2 regions of the Streptomyces sp. NPDC005492 genome follow, and region 2 is predicted to be linked to the other one. Evidence: riboswitches for the same ligand, from Rfam matches in the RefSeq annotation. Region 2 holds a riboswitch; the other holds the start of a gene.
What was found. A riboswitch is a leader RNA that binds a small molecule or an ion and turns the genes downstream of it on or off. The one in region 2 is predicted to bind cyclic di-AMP.
Positions count from the first base shown of each region.

Region 1 (7,251 bases), on a different contig from region 2:
GCCGGGCTGGTGCCTGGGGACGTGTTCCCCGCACCTACCTGCGTTTCGGCAAGGACCGGACGATCGCCACCGCGCTCCAGGACAGGATGATCGCGGAAGCCGACGCGCTCACGCCCGACAACAGGTTCCACGTGCACAATTTCGCAGCGGCGTCACACGTCGGCCCTCTCGATCCCGTCCCGGTCGCCGAAGCCCTGGACACGCTCGCGGGGCAGGGAGGGTAAGGCACTCGCGGGGGCTCGCCGGAGGTTCCCGACGGCGTTCGCGCCGGCACCGGCGACGGCCCTTGCGATAGAGCGCCCTCGAAGTCGTAGCGTCCGAAGACATGACGTACACGACCACACCACAGCACAAGATCGGATCCGGTTTCGGTGCCAGGAGCACCACGGACGAGGTCCTGCGGGGTACGGATCTGACGGGCAAGCTCGCCGTCGTCACCGGGGGCTATGTGGGCCTCGGCCTGGAGACGACCCGGGCGCTCGTCCGCGCCGGCGCCCGGGTCGTCGTCCCGGCCCGGCGCCGGGAGGTCGCGGAGCGGGCGGTCGGCGGGCTCGACGGGGTCGAGGTGGACGAGATGGATCTCGCCGACCTGGACAGCGTGCGGGAGTTCACCGACCGGTTCCTCGCCTCGGGGCGGGACATCGACATAGTCGTCGACAACGCCGGGATCATGGCCTGCCCGGAGACACGGGTCGGCCCGGCGGCCTGGGAGGCCCAGTTCGCCACCAACCACCTGGGCCACTTCGCCCTCGTCAACCGACTCTGGGCGCCCATCGCGCGCGGCGGCGCCCGTGTCGTGGCCGTGTCGTCCCGGGGGCACCACCTGTCGGACATCCGGTGGGACGACATCCACTTCGAGCACGGTCCCTACGACAAGTGGGCGGCCTACGGCCAGGCGAAGACCGCGAACATGCTGTTCGCCGTCCACCTGGATCGGCTGGGCCACGAGTCCGGAGTGCGGGCGTTCTCCCTCCATCCCGGGGAGATCCTCACCGAGTTGGTGCGCCACACGTCCCGTGAAGAAATGATCGAACGCGGCTGGATCGACGAACACGGCAATCCCAGCGGCAGCTTCAAGACCCCCGAGCAGGGCGCCGCCACCCAGGTATGGGCCGCGACCTCCCCGCAACTCGACGGCATGGGTGGCGTCTACTGCGAGGACTGCGACATCGCCGAGCCCGCCCTCCCCGACGACGACTCCTGGGCAGGCGCCCGCGCCTACGCGACCGACCCGTCCCAGGCCGCCCGCCTGTGGACCCTCTCCGCCGAACTGACGGGCGTCGACCTGACCTCGTGAGCCCCGCGTCGACACGGCCTGGCCCTGGCGGCGCTCCTCGAACCCCAGGAAACCCGGACGGCTGACACTCGTGTGACTTCGGACCCCGCGAATGGCGTATAGTTGGGAACACAACGGCGCGGGGTGGAGCAGCTCGGTAGCTCGCTGGGCTCATAACCCAGAGGTCGCAGGTTCAAATCCTGTCCCCGCTACTCAAGGCCAAGGGCCGGAATCCAGATTTCTTCTGGATTCCGGCCCTTGGTGTTTCCGCCCCTTCCCCTATCGGGTCACCCCGCTCGCCGCCCTCCCCCCACCACGAAAAACTGGACGCGTGGAGGAGGGTCCGTATGTGCGAGCCGGCGGGCGCCTGCCCGGCGACCCCGTGCCCGACCCCGGCCTCGGCCCCGACGAGGGACGGCGGATCCCGTACACCCTCGCCTTCGTCCGCCGACTGCCCGCGCTGCTGCTGGTCGTCGGCGCGTTCTACGACTACTTCACCCCGCAGGACTTCACCGCGGCCCCGTTCTTCACCGCCGCCCCGCTCGTCGCCGCCCCGCTCTACTCGCGGCGCGGGACTGTACTCACCGGCCTGACCGCGGTCGCCGTCGTCCTCGCCATCCACCTGAAACTCGGCATCGTCCTGCGGATCGACGCGGTCACCGAGGTGGTCACCGTGGTGACGGTCGCCGGTCTCGCCGTCCTCATCAACCTCCTCGTCCGCCGCAGCAGCGAGCAGCTCGCCTCCGTACGCGAGATCGCCGAGGCCGCCCAGCGCGCGGTACTGCCCGAACCGGCCGAGCGGATCCGCGGGTTCGAGATCGCGGCACGGTACGAGGCCGCCCAGGAGGGCGCGTCCATCGGCGGCGACCTGTACGCGGTGCAGGACACCCCGCACGGCGTACGGCTGATCGTCGGCGACGTGCGCGGCAAGGGCATGGGCGCGGTCGCCGCCGTCGCCGTGGTGATCGGGGCGTTCCGGGAGGCGGCCCAGCAGGAGACCACCCTGGAGGAGGTCGCCGAGCGGCTGGAGCGGGCGCTGGCCCGCGAGGGCAGCCGGCGCGACGGGCTCGACGCGTTCGAGGGGTTCACCACGGCCGTCCTCGCCGAGATCCCGCACGGCGACGGCGTCGTACGGATCGTCGACCGGGGCCATCCGCCGCCGCTGCTCCTGGAGGCGGACGGCGCTGTGCACACCCTGCTCGTCAAAGAGCCCGCACTGCCGCTCGGCATGGGCGAGTTGGGGTACTGGCCCGACCGTGCCCAGGAGTTCGCCTTCCCGGACGGAGCCACGCTGCTGGTGTACACCGACGGGCTGTCCGAGGCCCGCGATCGCCACGGTGTCTTCTTCGATCCCGGGGAGCGGCTGGCCGGGCGGACCTTCCGCAGCCCCGAGGCGTTGCTCGGGATCCTTGCCAAGGAGGTGCGCCGGTACTCCGGGGGCGGGATGTCGGACGACATGGCGATGATCGCCGTACGGCATCCATGAACGGTGTCACCAGGTGTGATCGGGTGAGCGCCCTCCGCATAACAACTGACATACCGTCAATAGCTGTGTGAATTCTGAGACTTGGTCAACTCGCCCGTTTTTCGCCGGTCGTGGGCCCTTCGTCCAGCAAGGAAAGGTTAATGATCAAGCCGAACAGCTTGGAATCGGGTGCCCGGGTCTATTAACGTTCGATAACGCAGCGCGGTCGTCCCAGCCGTCACAAGAGACGGCTCCGTGCGCACGCGCCGAATCCCGCAAGGGAACCGGGGAACCACCACTTGGGGTGAATCGCTCGTCGACCGCCGTGGGAACACGGCGGGTTTACGCGCGTAGGAGACCTTCCTGCTCCGAACCCGTCAGCTAACCCGGTAGGCGAGAAGGAAGGAAAGGAGCACGCCCACGTGGCGTCCAACCAGGCTGCCCCAGAAGCCCCGTTCGTGTATGGCGGTTACCGCCCCGACGAGGGCCCCTGGGAGGAGTGGAACCCCAGCGCGGAGTCCGTTCCCCCCAACCGCGGCAAGCACCGTGTCGCCAAGCAGCGTGGTGGCGGGGGATTCGCCCGCAGCTCCACCGTCCTGGGCGTCGGTGTCATAGCCGCCGTGAGCGCCGGCGGGATGGCCAGCGCCAACACCGGCAAGCCGCCCGTCTCGATCTCCCTGCCGGACCTGCCCTCCGTGGGCCATCTGCTGGACGACTCCTCCAGCACCCCCAAGGGTTCCGCGACCGCGCTCAGCAGCGTCGGCGTGACCTCCACCGAGACCGCCAAGGGCACCTCGGACGCGGGCGAGTTGCTGCGCAACCGGATCATGGAGCAGGCCGAGCTCCAGCAGCTCCAGGTCGACGGCAAGTCGCAGGCGGCCGCCGAGGCCGCCGTCGCCAAGCAGGTCGACGACGCCGCGGCCAAGGCCGAGAAGGACGCCGCCGCCAAGGCCGCCGACGCGAAGAAGGCCGCCGAGGACGCCGCCAAGAAGAAGGCCGAGGCCGCGAAGCTCGCCGCGCTGGCCAAGCAGTACACCCTGCCGGTCGGGTCGTACACGATCACCGGCACCTTCGGTCAGGCCGGCACCATGTGGTCCTCCGGCTACCACACCGGACTCGACTTCGCCGCGCCCACCGGCACGCTGATCAAGGCCATTCACAGCGGCACGGTCACCGAGGCGGGCTGGGCCGGGTCGTACGGCTACCGCACCATCATCACCCTCGACGACGGCACCGAGCTGTGGTTCTGCCACCAGTCCTCGATCAACGTCAGCGTCGGGCAGAAGGTCGCCACGGGTGATGTCATCGGCCGCGTCGGCGCCACCGGCAACGTGACCGGGCCGCACCTGCACCTCGAGGTCCACATCAACGGCGCCGCGACCGCCAGCGACCCGGCGCCTTGGCTGCGCAGCAAGGGGCTCAACCCCTGAGGCACCCGGCGATCTCGCTGGAATATCCGGTTCCGGTCCGGCTGTTGACGTAGAGCATGACTTCTCTTCGCAAGCTGGGCCGGTCCGACCTCGACATCTTCCCGCTCGTCCTCGGCGGCAACGTCTTCGGCTGGACCGCGGACGAGGCCGCCTCCTTCGCCGTGCTCGACGCGTACACGGCCGCCGGAGGCAACTTCGTCGACACCGCCGACTCGTACACGGCGTGGATCGAGGGCCACAAGGGCGGTGAGTCCGAGACCGTCATCGGCAGGTGGCTGGCGGCCCGCGGCAACCGCGCCGACGTCGTCATCGCCACCAAGGTCAGCCAACACCCCGACTACCAGGGCCTGTCCGCCGCCAACATCAAGGCCGCGGCCGACGCCTCCCTGCGCCGCCTGGGCACCGACTACATCGACCTGTACTACCCGCACTTCGACAAGGAGGACGTGCCGGTCGAGGAGATCGTCGGCACGCTCGACGAGCTGGTGCGGGCGGGCAAGGTACGGCACATCGCCGCCTCCAACATCTCACCGGCGCGCCTCCAGGCCTCCCTCGACCTCTCCGACCGCGAGGGCCTGGCGCGCTATGTCGCCATCCAGCCCCACTACAACCTCGTCTCCCGCGACACCTACGAGGGCGAGCTGCGCGACGTCGCCGAACGCGGCGGCCTCTCGGCCCTCCCGTACTTCGCCCTGGCGGCCGGCTTCCTCACCGGCAAGTACCGCCCCGGCACGACAGTGGAGAGCGCACGGGCGGGGCGCGCGGCCCAGTACCTCGAATCGGAGCGCGGGCAGAATGTGCTGACCACCCTGGACGAGATCGCGCAGGCCCACGAGGCCCCCGTCGCGACGGTCGCCCTGGCCTGGCTCACCGCCCAGCCGACGGTCGCCGCACCGATCGCGTCCGCCCGGACGGTGGAGCAACTGCCGGCGCTGTTGGCGGTGGCGGAACTGGAGCTGACGGAGGGGGAGTTGGGGTTGTTGACGGAGGCGTCGGCGTAGGTCGCGGCCGGGAAGTCCTGCTTCTCACGCGCGCTGCTGGTGTCGCCGGTCGGTGCGACGGGTGGGGGCACCAGCAGCGGGGGAGCGTGCCAGGCGTCGTAAGGCAGGCGGGCCTTGCGGACGCTGTCTGGGGTTTTGGGCGGGCCGGGGCGCGGGACAGCGGCGGTGATTGGTCGGCGTCGGTGGGCAGAACTGGAGCTCACGGACCGGGAGTTGGGGAAGCTGACGGAGTCGTCGGCCTAGGTCGGGGCCGTGAAGTCCCGTTGTTCGCCCGCAGGGTGAGTCTGGAGTGCGGCTGGTGTCGCCGGTCGGGGCGGCGGGTGGGGGCGCCTCCCACGCCCTCATGGCAGTGGGCGTGTGCCGGGGGCGGCGTGAGGCAGGCGGGGCCTTTCGACGCGGCGGCCTGGGGTCTCCGGCGGGTCGGGGCGCGGGGCTGCGACGGCGGCTGGTCGGCGCCGGCGGTCGGAACTGGGGCTGACGGACGCGGAGTTGGAGAAGCTGACGGGGCGTCGGCCTCGGTCTCCAGCGGGTCGAGGCGCTGGAAAGTGGCGGTGACCGGTCGGCGTCCTGTGCTTGCGATGGCACGGTGGAGGAGGCGCCGGATCCCGGCGGCCGCTGCCGCGGGCGATGCGGAGCGATGGGCCCCCGGTCGAGCCGCGCCGGGAGCGGGGGAGCGCGATGTCAACGCCTCCAGGGTTCCCACGCCGTCGAGGCCCTGGCAGCGCGGCCCACGTCCAGCCTCTGCGGCAGGCCCGGAAGACCTCAGGACCGGTACGGGTTGTACACCGAGTAAGGCGCCCCCGCGTTCCCGTACACCCCGTACACCGGCCACGGCGGCACAACCACCGGCACCGGTGGTGCCGTGCGCCTCGCCGCGTAGTCCAGGGCCGGGCGGGCCACCTCTCGGCGGAGCCACAGTTCGTGCAGCAACTGCCTTTCCCGTACGGGGAATTCGGGGCCGACGTGGCCTCGGCCCGCGCGGTGGCGGAGGAACGCCAGGGTGGTTGCGTGGGCCTCGTACTCGGCGACCGTGCGGGAACCGGGTCTGCCCAGGTGGTGGCGGGCGTACTCGCGGGCCAGGCGGCGGGCCTTCATCGAGCCGAGTACGAAGGGTTCGGCCGGGGGCAGCCAGCCCGCGTGGACGTATACCGGCAACTCCTCGCGTACGGTGCGCAGTTCGCGTTGGCGGGTCCAGACCGCGAGCCAGGTCAGCAGGCCGAACGCGGGCACCATCAGCATGCCGTAGACCTCGAAGAAGCCGTACTGGCCGAACGTGGAGGAGCCGTTCCAGATCGCGTGCATGCCCATCGCGAGGAGCAGGCCGGTCAGTGGTACCAGGATGCGTCTGATGTGGTGCCGGTCGGGGGAGAGGGCCGCGATGCCGAAGCCTATGCCCGTCAGGACGGTGAACAGGGGGTGCGCGAACGGGGACATGACGATGCGGACGAAGAAGGTCGCCGCGGTGACCGAGGTGAAGCCGCGGTCGCCGGTGAGCTGGTCGGTGCCGAAGGCGGTGCCGAGGTAGAGGATGTTCTCGGTGAAGGCGAAGCCGGTCGCGGTGACCCCGGCTATCACCACCCCGTCGACGATCCCGGTGAAGTCCCGTCTGCGGAACAGGAAGACGAGGAGTACGGCCGCCGCCTTCGCCGACTCCTCGACGATCGGCGCTATGACGGTCGCGCCCAGGGTGTCCGCGCTGGTCGGGTCGGCGGTCGTGGTCGCTATCCACCGGGTCGCGAAGCTGTTGGCGACGATCGCTATGAGGGCCGCGGCGCAGGCGCCCCAGGCGAAGGAGAAGAAGAGGTTCCGCCAGGGGCCGGGGTCGACCCGGTCGAGCCAGCGGAACGCGGCGACGAGCAGCGGCACGGGCAGCACCGCGAGCCCGAGACCCACCAAGAACCCTTCTGTGCCGGTCTGTTGGCGGACGAGCGCGAGGATGACCAGCCCGGAGAGCGCGAGCAGGGTGATCAGCGCGCAGTGCCGGACCCAGTTCCGCCGCCACCAGCGTTCGCGCGGCCCGTGCCCGGGCACACCACCGGCGGGGTGGCCGGGGTGTGGGGGGTACGGCGAAAACGTGGC
Region 1 is NZ_JBEXDX010000062.1:19,151-26,401, reverse strand. Features, by position in the region: gene ABZT04_RS41965 (alpha/beta hydrolase) at 1-224, shown strand, start outside; gene ABZT04_RS41960 (SDR family NAD(P)-dependent oxidoreductase) at 326-1,297, shown strand; tRNA gene ABZT04_RS41955 (tRNA-Met) at 1,415-1,488, shown strand; gene ABZT04_RS41950 (PP2C family protein-serine/threonine phosphatase) at 1,608-2,762, shown strand; cyclic di-AMP (ydaO/yuaA leader) riboswitch at 2,996-3,152, shown strand; gene ABZT04_RS41945 (M23 family metallopeptidase) at 3,164-4,171, shown strand; gene ABZT04_RS41940 (aldo/keto reductase) at 4,228-5,172, shown strand; gene ABZT04_RS41935 (PrsW family intramembrane metalloprotease) at 5,935-7,251, opposite strand, start outside.
Region 1: linked by a shared signal. The riboswitch ahead of ABZT04_RS41945 (M23 family metallopeptidase) and the one ahead of ABZT04_RS02225 (transglycosylase family protein) in region 2 are both predicted to bind cyclic di-AMP.

Region 2 (7,251 bases):
CGCCGGGAAATCGCGCACGGCGCTGGCCGCACTTGCCGACGTCCTCCCCGACCACCGGGTGTTCGCCCCAGCCCGGCACGAGGATCTGCGGGAGCTGCCCGCGCTGCTGCGAGGCCGGTCGGAGCGCTGTGCCGTCTGGCTCGACGATCTCGACGGCCATCTCGGCGACCGGGGGCTTGAGCCACGGCTGCTGGCCCAACTGACCGGGCTGGAGGCGGTCGTGCTCGCCACCATGCGCGAGGACTCCTACGACGAGTACCGGCTGACCTCACACGGACGGCTTCTCGATCTGGCCCACGTGGTCGAACTGTCCTCGGAGTGGAGCGACGCCGAACGGGAGCGCGCGCGGGAGACCGGCGACCCCCGCCTGCGGGAGGCCGCCGCGACGCCCCGCACCGACAGTGCCGGGGCCTATCTCGCCGTAGGGCCATCGCTCTGGGAGGAGTGGCAGCGGGCCCGGCGGGCCGACCGGCACCCTCGCGGGCACGCGCTGGTGCGGGCGGCGATCGACCTGGCACGGTGCGGGCTCACCGGGCCGCTCCCGCTGGACCTGCTCGTCTCGGTCCACGAGAGCTACGGCGTGCCCGGTGTCGAGCGCGAGTCCGTGGACGCGGCGCTGGAGTGGGCGGTAGAGAAGCGGTACGGGGTGCTGCCGATGCTGAGCGGGGGCGGGGCGGGGGCGTGGGAGGTGTCGCCGTATCTCCTCAACACGGCCATCGGGGACAGCAGTTACCCGGAGGTGGACCGTCAGCTCTGGAACCAGGTGCTGCTACTGGCGAAGGAGGACCCGGCTTACGACTTCGGGGCCGTCGCCGCCGAGGCGCGGATCGCGTTCCAGCGGGCGGCTGGGAAGGGGCAGTCCTGGGTCATGCACGACCTGGGTCTGCTCGCCGAAGAGTTGGAGGAGTGGACGGACGCCGAGACCTGGTTCCGCCGGGCGGCCGAGGCGGGGCAGACCGAGTCCGCCGGGCGTCTAGGGCGACTCCTCGTCAAGCGCGGTGACACCAGGGGTGCCGAGCCCTATTTGGAGACGGCTGCTGAGGCCGGGGATGCCGGGGCCGCCACCCTGCTGGGCACGCTGCTCAGGGAGCGGGCGGCCAAGTGGTTCACTGCGGCGGCCCGGGTGGGCAATCCGGAGGCGCAGCATCGGCTGGGGGATCTACTGCTCGCCGACGGTGATTTTGAGGGGGCAGGCGACTGGTATGTGGAGGCGGAGCGGAGCGGATACGCCGAAGTCGCCAGGAGTACTGGAGTGCTCCACCTCCTGGCGAACGAGACGGGAACGGCTCGCGTGTGGTTGACCCGAGCCGCAGAGGCGGGCGATGAGCCGGCCGGCACGCTCTTGGCGTACATGCGGAACGATCCGCCGACCTCCAAGGCGGTCGGGGAGTATTTCGCGCCCGCCGCCGCCTACCCCTTGGACAACGCCCACCACGGCGTCCTGATGGAAGAGGAGGGACACGCGCAGGAGGCCCGTAAGGACTACGAGAAGGGCTACGAGGCAGGCGACTCCTACGCCGCCTACCGCCTCGCCCTCCTCCTCGAAAAACAGGGCAACTCCGAAGAAGCCAAGTCCTGGTACCGCAAGGCAGCCGACATGAGGCACCCCGCCACCCCAGATACCGTCAAGGAGTGACAGACCAGCAGCCCCCCACCCCCCACCCCGCCCCCGAACTCTTCACCTGGGAGTTCGCCACCAATCCCTACCCCGCCTACGCCTGGCTCCGCGAGCACGCCCCCGTGCACCGGACGCGGCTTCCCAGCGGAGTGGAAGCCTGGCTGGTCACCCGTTACGTCGATGCCAAGCAGGCCCTCGCCGAGCCGCGGCTCTCCAAGAATCCCGCGCATCATGACGAACCGGCCCACGCCAAGGGCAAGACCGGTATCCCGGGTGAGCGCAAGGCCGAGTTGATGACGCATCTGCTCAACATCGACCCGCCGGACCACACCCGCCTGCGCCGACTGGTCAGCAAGGCGTTCACCCCGCGCCGAGTGGCCGAATTCGCGCCCCGGGTGCAGGAGTTGACGGACCAACTCATCGACAGGTTCGCGCGGAGCGGCTCCGCCGACCTCATCCACGACTTCGCCTTCCCGCTCCCCATCTACGCCATCTGCGACCTGCTCGGCGTCCCCCGCGAGGACCAGGACGACTTCCGCGACTGGGCGGGCATGATGATTCGGCACGGGGGAGGCCCGAGGGGCGGAGTCGCCCGGTCCGTCAAGAAGATGCGCGGTTATCTCGCCGACCTCATCCACCGCAAGCGCGAGGCCCTCCCCGACACCCCGGACCCCCTCCCCGGCGAGGACCTCATCTCCGGCCTCATTCGCGCCTCCGACCACGGCGAGCACCTCACCGAGAACGAGGCCGCGGCGATGGCCTTCATCCTGTTGTTCGCCGGCTTCGAGACGACCGTGAACCTCATCGGCAACGGCACCTACGCCCTCCTCACCCACCCCGACCAGCGCACCCGCCTGGAGAAGTCCCTGGCCGCGGGCGAACACGGGCTCCTCGAAACCGGCGTCGAGGAACTCCTGCGCTACGACGGTCCGGTGGAGCTGGCTACCTGGCGCTTCGCCACCGGGCCCCTCACCCTCGGCGGGCAGGACATCGCGGCAGGCGACCCCGTGCTCGTCGTCCTGGCCGCCGCGGACCGCGATCCGGAACGGTTCGCCGATCCCGACGTCCTCGATCTCGGACGGCGTGACAATCAACACCTCGGTTACGGCCACGGCATTCATTACTGCCTTGGTGCCCCGCTCGCCCGCCTGGAGGGCCAGACCGCGCTGGCCACCCTCCTCACCCGCCTCCCGGACCTGCAACTCGCGGCGGACCCCGCCGACTTGCGCTGGCGCGGCGGGCTCATCATGCGCGGACTGCGCACCCTGCCCGTGGAGTTCACCCCGGAACGGGTGATTCGGGCCGCCAAACCCGAAGATGACACTTCTTCAACTCTGTGATCTTCACGTGATCTGCGTGGCATTAACTTGTGACAAGTGATCGACTGCGGCTACGTTCACGTACCAGCGCGGCGCCCCGCACCACCCGCCGCGCGCTCCCCCGCTGTCACGCGAAAGGCCTCCGCATGCTCTCCGGGAACGGTCGTCACCGTCGCCCCCGTCAGGCTCCGGCTCTGCTCGTCGCGGCCGGGGTGACCGGCTCCGCCATCGCCATCCCGCTCCTCGGCGCCGCCGCCGCGAACGCCGCCGACGGCACCACCTGGGACAAGGTGGCCGAGTGCGAGAGCGGCGGCTCCTGGAGCGAGAACAGCGGCAACGGCTACTACGGCGGGCTCCAGATCACCCAGGACGACTGGGACAAGTACGGGGGTCTCGAGTACGCCCCGAGCGCCGACCTGGCCAGCCGCTCCCAGCAGATAGCCGTCGCCGAGAAGATCCTCGACGCCAAGGGCACCTCCGCGTGGACCACCTGCGCGCTGCTCTCCGGCCTCACCACGACCTCGGGTTCGACGAACGTCGACACGGGCGTCGCGAGCGACTCGCCGTCGGCCGACGCGACGGACTCCTCGGGCTCCACCGACTCCTCCGGTACATCGGGCTCGTCCGGCCTGTCCGACTCCGGCAGTACGGACTCGAATTCATCGGATTCGTCCGACTCCTCCGCCGCCGACCCGTCGAGCAGCCCCTCGTCCTCCGCGACGCACAACTCCACCAAGTCCGACAAGTCCACCACTCCTTCGGCGAGTGGCGCCTCGGCCTCCGCATCTCCGAAACTCGACGAATCGGACAACTCGGAGCAGGCGGTGGGGAAGTGGAGCCTCGTCGACACCGGTGCGCTCGGTGATGCGACCGATGAGGGAAGCAGCGACCAGGGAAGCACCGGAAAGCATCGCGGGGCGAGCGCCGAGGAGAGTGTGACGGCGAAGACGTACACCGTCCGTGCCGGCGACTCCCTCGCGTCGATCGCCGACTCCCTTGGCTTCGACGGCGGATGGCGCGCGCTGTACGCCGAGAATAAAAAGGTGATAGGCGCCGATCCGACCCGGATCGCCGCCGGTCAGACCTTGGACGTGAGCGCTGAAACGGGCGGAAAGTAGCAGGAAAACAGCGGGAGTTCACGTCACGCTTCGCGCTGAATGTCCGGTTTGGTGAAAGTGTGGGATGAGTCTCAGAAGCCCTGATCGTCTTTGAAATTCCGCCGATTCCCTGTCTACGGTCAAGGCCGCTCGTCACCACGAGCCCCGGCTGCCGCACACGCCGAGTCCTGCCAGCGGCTTCCGGGAACAGTCGTCGCGTCAAGCGCCGTAGGCAGGAGCGGGGGACCCAAGGTAAGTGCTGGGCCCGGCAGTTGAGGCTGCTGGATCCGGCTTGGGGTTAAGTCGCGCACCGCGAGGTGCGCGGCCGGGCAACTCACACGGCCCGAACCCGACAGCTCACCTCGCAGGCGTCGGTGAGGGGATCTTCCATGCTGTTTTCCGGCAAGGGCAAGCACCGCCGTCCGTCCAAGGCCACCCGCGTCGCCACGCTCGCCAGCGTGACCGGTGTCGCCATCGCCGCCCCGCTCATGGCGGCCGGCAACGCCTCCGCCGCCACCGCCTCTGAGTGGGACACGGTCGCCCAGTGCGAGTCCGGCGGCAACTGGTCCATCAACACCGGCAACGGCTACTACGGCGGTCTCCAGTTCTCCGCCTCGACGTGGGCCGCGTACGGCGGCACCGCCTACGCCTCCACCGCGAACCAGGCCTCCAAGGCCCAGCAGATCGCCGTGGCGGAGAAGGTTCTCGCCGCCCAGGGCAAGGGTGCCTGGCCCGTCTGCGGCACCGGCCTGTCGAGCGCCACCTACTCCGGCGGCAGCTCCAGCTCCTCCAGCAGCAGCTCGTCGAGCAGCAGCACCAGCGAGCGCTCCACCTCCGACACGACGGCCTCCCGCTCCGCCGAGCGCCCGGCCGCCAAGAAGACCGTCACCACCCCGACCGGCAAGAAGGTCAAGAAGGGGGACGGCGAGTACAAGGTCGTCAAGGGTGACACCCTCAGCTCCATCGCCGAGAAGCACAAGGTGAAGGGCGGCTGGCAGAAGCTGTTCAAGCTGAACAAGGACATCATCGACGACGCCGACTTCATCTACCCGGGTCAGCAGCTCCACCTTAAGTAGTACTCAGCTGAACCACAGCGCCCTCACATCCGTGGACTGCACCATGGAGACCTCGTGAGGGTCACCCCCGTCCCCCACGGGCTCCCCGCTCCGGTGCGTGTTCCCCCGTACGCACCGGGGCGGGGCTTTTTTGCGCACGCTTCCGGAGCGGTTTTTGTTCCGTTCGGAAACAATTTACTCTCGGTTCTGCTCAAGGGATGGTCGACAGACTGGCCGATCGCCCGGAGCCGGTTAGGCTCGTCTCGCAGAGCCCACCGCGGTACTGCGTAGCCGCGTCACATTGAAGAAGGAGATGCTCGTGCCGTCCATCGACGTCGTCGTAGCCCGGGAAATCCTGGACTCCCGAGGCAACCCCACGGTCGAGGTCGAGGTCGGCCTCGACGACGGCAGCACGGGTCGTGCCGCCGTTCCGTCCGGCGCCTCCACGGGTGCCTTCGAGGCCATCGAGCTGCGTGACGGTGACCCCAACCGCTACGGCGGCAAGGGTGTCGAGAAGGCCGTCCTCGCCGTCATCGAGCAGATCGGCCCGGAGCTCGTCGGCTACGACGCCACCGAGCAGCGCCTGATCGACCAGGCGATGTTCGACCTGGACGCCACCGACAACAAGGGCTCGCTCGGCGCCAACGCCATCCTCGGCGTCTCCCTCGCCGTCGCCCACGCCGCGTCCGAGGCCAGCGACCTCCCGCTCTTCCGCTACCTGGGCGGCCCGAACGCGCACCTGCTGCCCGTCCCGATGATGAACATCCTGAACGGCGGCTCGCACGCCGACTCGAACGTGGACATCCAGGAGTTCATGATCGCCCCGATCGGCGCGGAGTCCTTCTCCGAGGCGCTGCGCTGGGGCGCCGAGGTCTACCACACCCTCAAGAAGGTGCTGAAGACCAAGGGCCTGTCCACCGGCCTCGGCGACGAGGGCGGCTTCGCCCCGAACCTGGAGTCCAACCGCGCCGCCCTCGACCTCATCATCGAGGCCATCAAGCAGGCCGGTTACATCCCCGGCGAGCAGATTGCCCTGGCGCTTGATGTAGCCGCCTCCGAGTTCTACAAGGACGGCAAGTACGAGTTCGAGGGCAAGTCCCGCTCGGCCGCCGAGATGACCGAGTACTACGAGGAGCTGGTCTCCGCGTACCCGCTCGTCTCCATCGAGGACCCGCTGTTCGAGGACGACTGGGCCGGCTGGAAGGTCATCACCGACAAGCTGGGCGAGAAGGTCCAGATCGTCGGCGACGACCTCTTCGTCACCAACCCCGAGCGCCTCGCCCGCGGCATCGAGGAGGGCATCGCCAACGCCCTGCTCGTCAAGGTGAACCAGATCGGCTCGCTGACCGAGACCCTGGACGCCGTCGAGATGGCCCAGCGCAACGGCTTCAAGTGCATGATGTCCCACCGCTCCGGCGAGACCGAGGACGTCACCATCGCCGACCTCGCCGTCGCGGTGAACTGCGGCCAGATCAAGACCGGCGCCCCGGCCCGCTCGGACCGCGTCGCCAAGTACAACCAGCTCCTGCGCATCGAGGAGATCCTCGACGACGCGGCGGAGTACGCGGGCCGTTCGGCCTTCCCTCGCTTCAAGGGCTGACTGACCCCACCAGGGTCAATCCTTAGCCAGTCGTACGTACGTCCCCGTACCGGTCCCGTACCGTGTGCGGGGACGTACGCGCGTGTGAACGGGAGGCGGGGAAGATGGCCGTGAAGGACCGGGACCGGTTCTCCACCGCGACCAGGCTGAAGCTGCTCGGCGAGCAGACGGCGGCCCGGGTCTACCGCTCCCAGACCAAGCGGCAGGCCCGCCGCTCCCGGCTCACCGGCCGGGCGGCCCTTCTCGCCCTGGTGCTGTGCTCGCTGATCGTGGCGCTCGCGTACCCGATAAGGCAGTACGTCTCCCAGCGCGCCGAGGTCTCCGACCTTCAGCGGCAGCAGGCGCAGGCGCGGCAGCGCGTCGAGCAACTGCGCGACCTCAAGGCACGCTGGCAGGACGACTCGTACGCGGAACAGCAGATCAGGCAGCGGCTGCACTATGTGATGCCCGGCGAGACGGGCTACATCGTGATCGACCCGGACGCGGCGAAGCAGTCGCGCGCCGAGCTGGGCGCGGCCGACCGCCCCTGGTACGCGAACGTGTGGGACGGCGTGGACAAGTC
Region 2 is NZ_JBEXDX010000001.1:475,951-483,201, forward strand. Features, by position in the region: gene ABZT04_RS02210 (hypothetical protein) at 1-1,636, shown strand, start outside; gene ABZT04_RS02215 (cytochrome P450) at 1,633-2,958, shown strand; gene ABZT04_RS02220 (transglycosylase family protein) at 3,084-4,055, shown strand; cyclic di-AMP (ydaO/yuaA leader) riboswitch at 4,249-4,420, shown strand; gene ABZT04_RS02225 (transglycosylase family protein) at 4,424-5,110, shown strand; gene eno (phosphopyruvate hydratase) at 5,403-6,689, shown strand; gene ABZT04_RS02235 (septum formation initiator family protein) at 6,794-7,251, shown strand, end outside.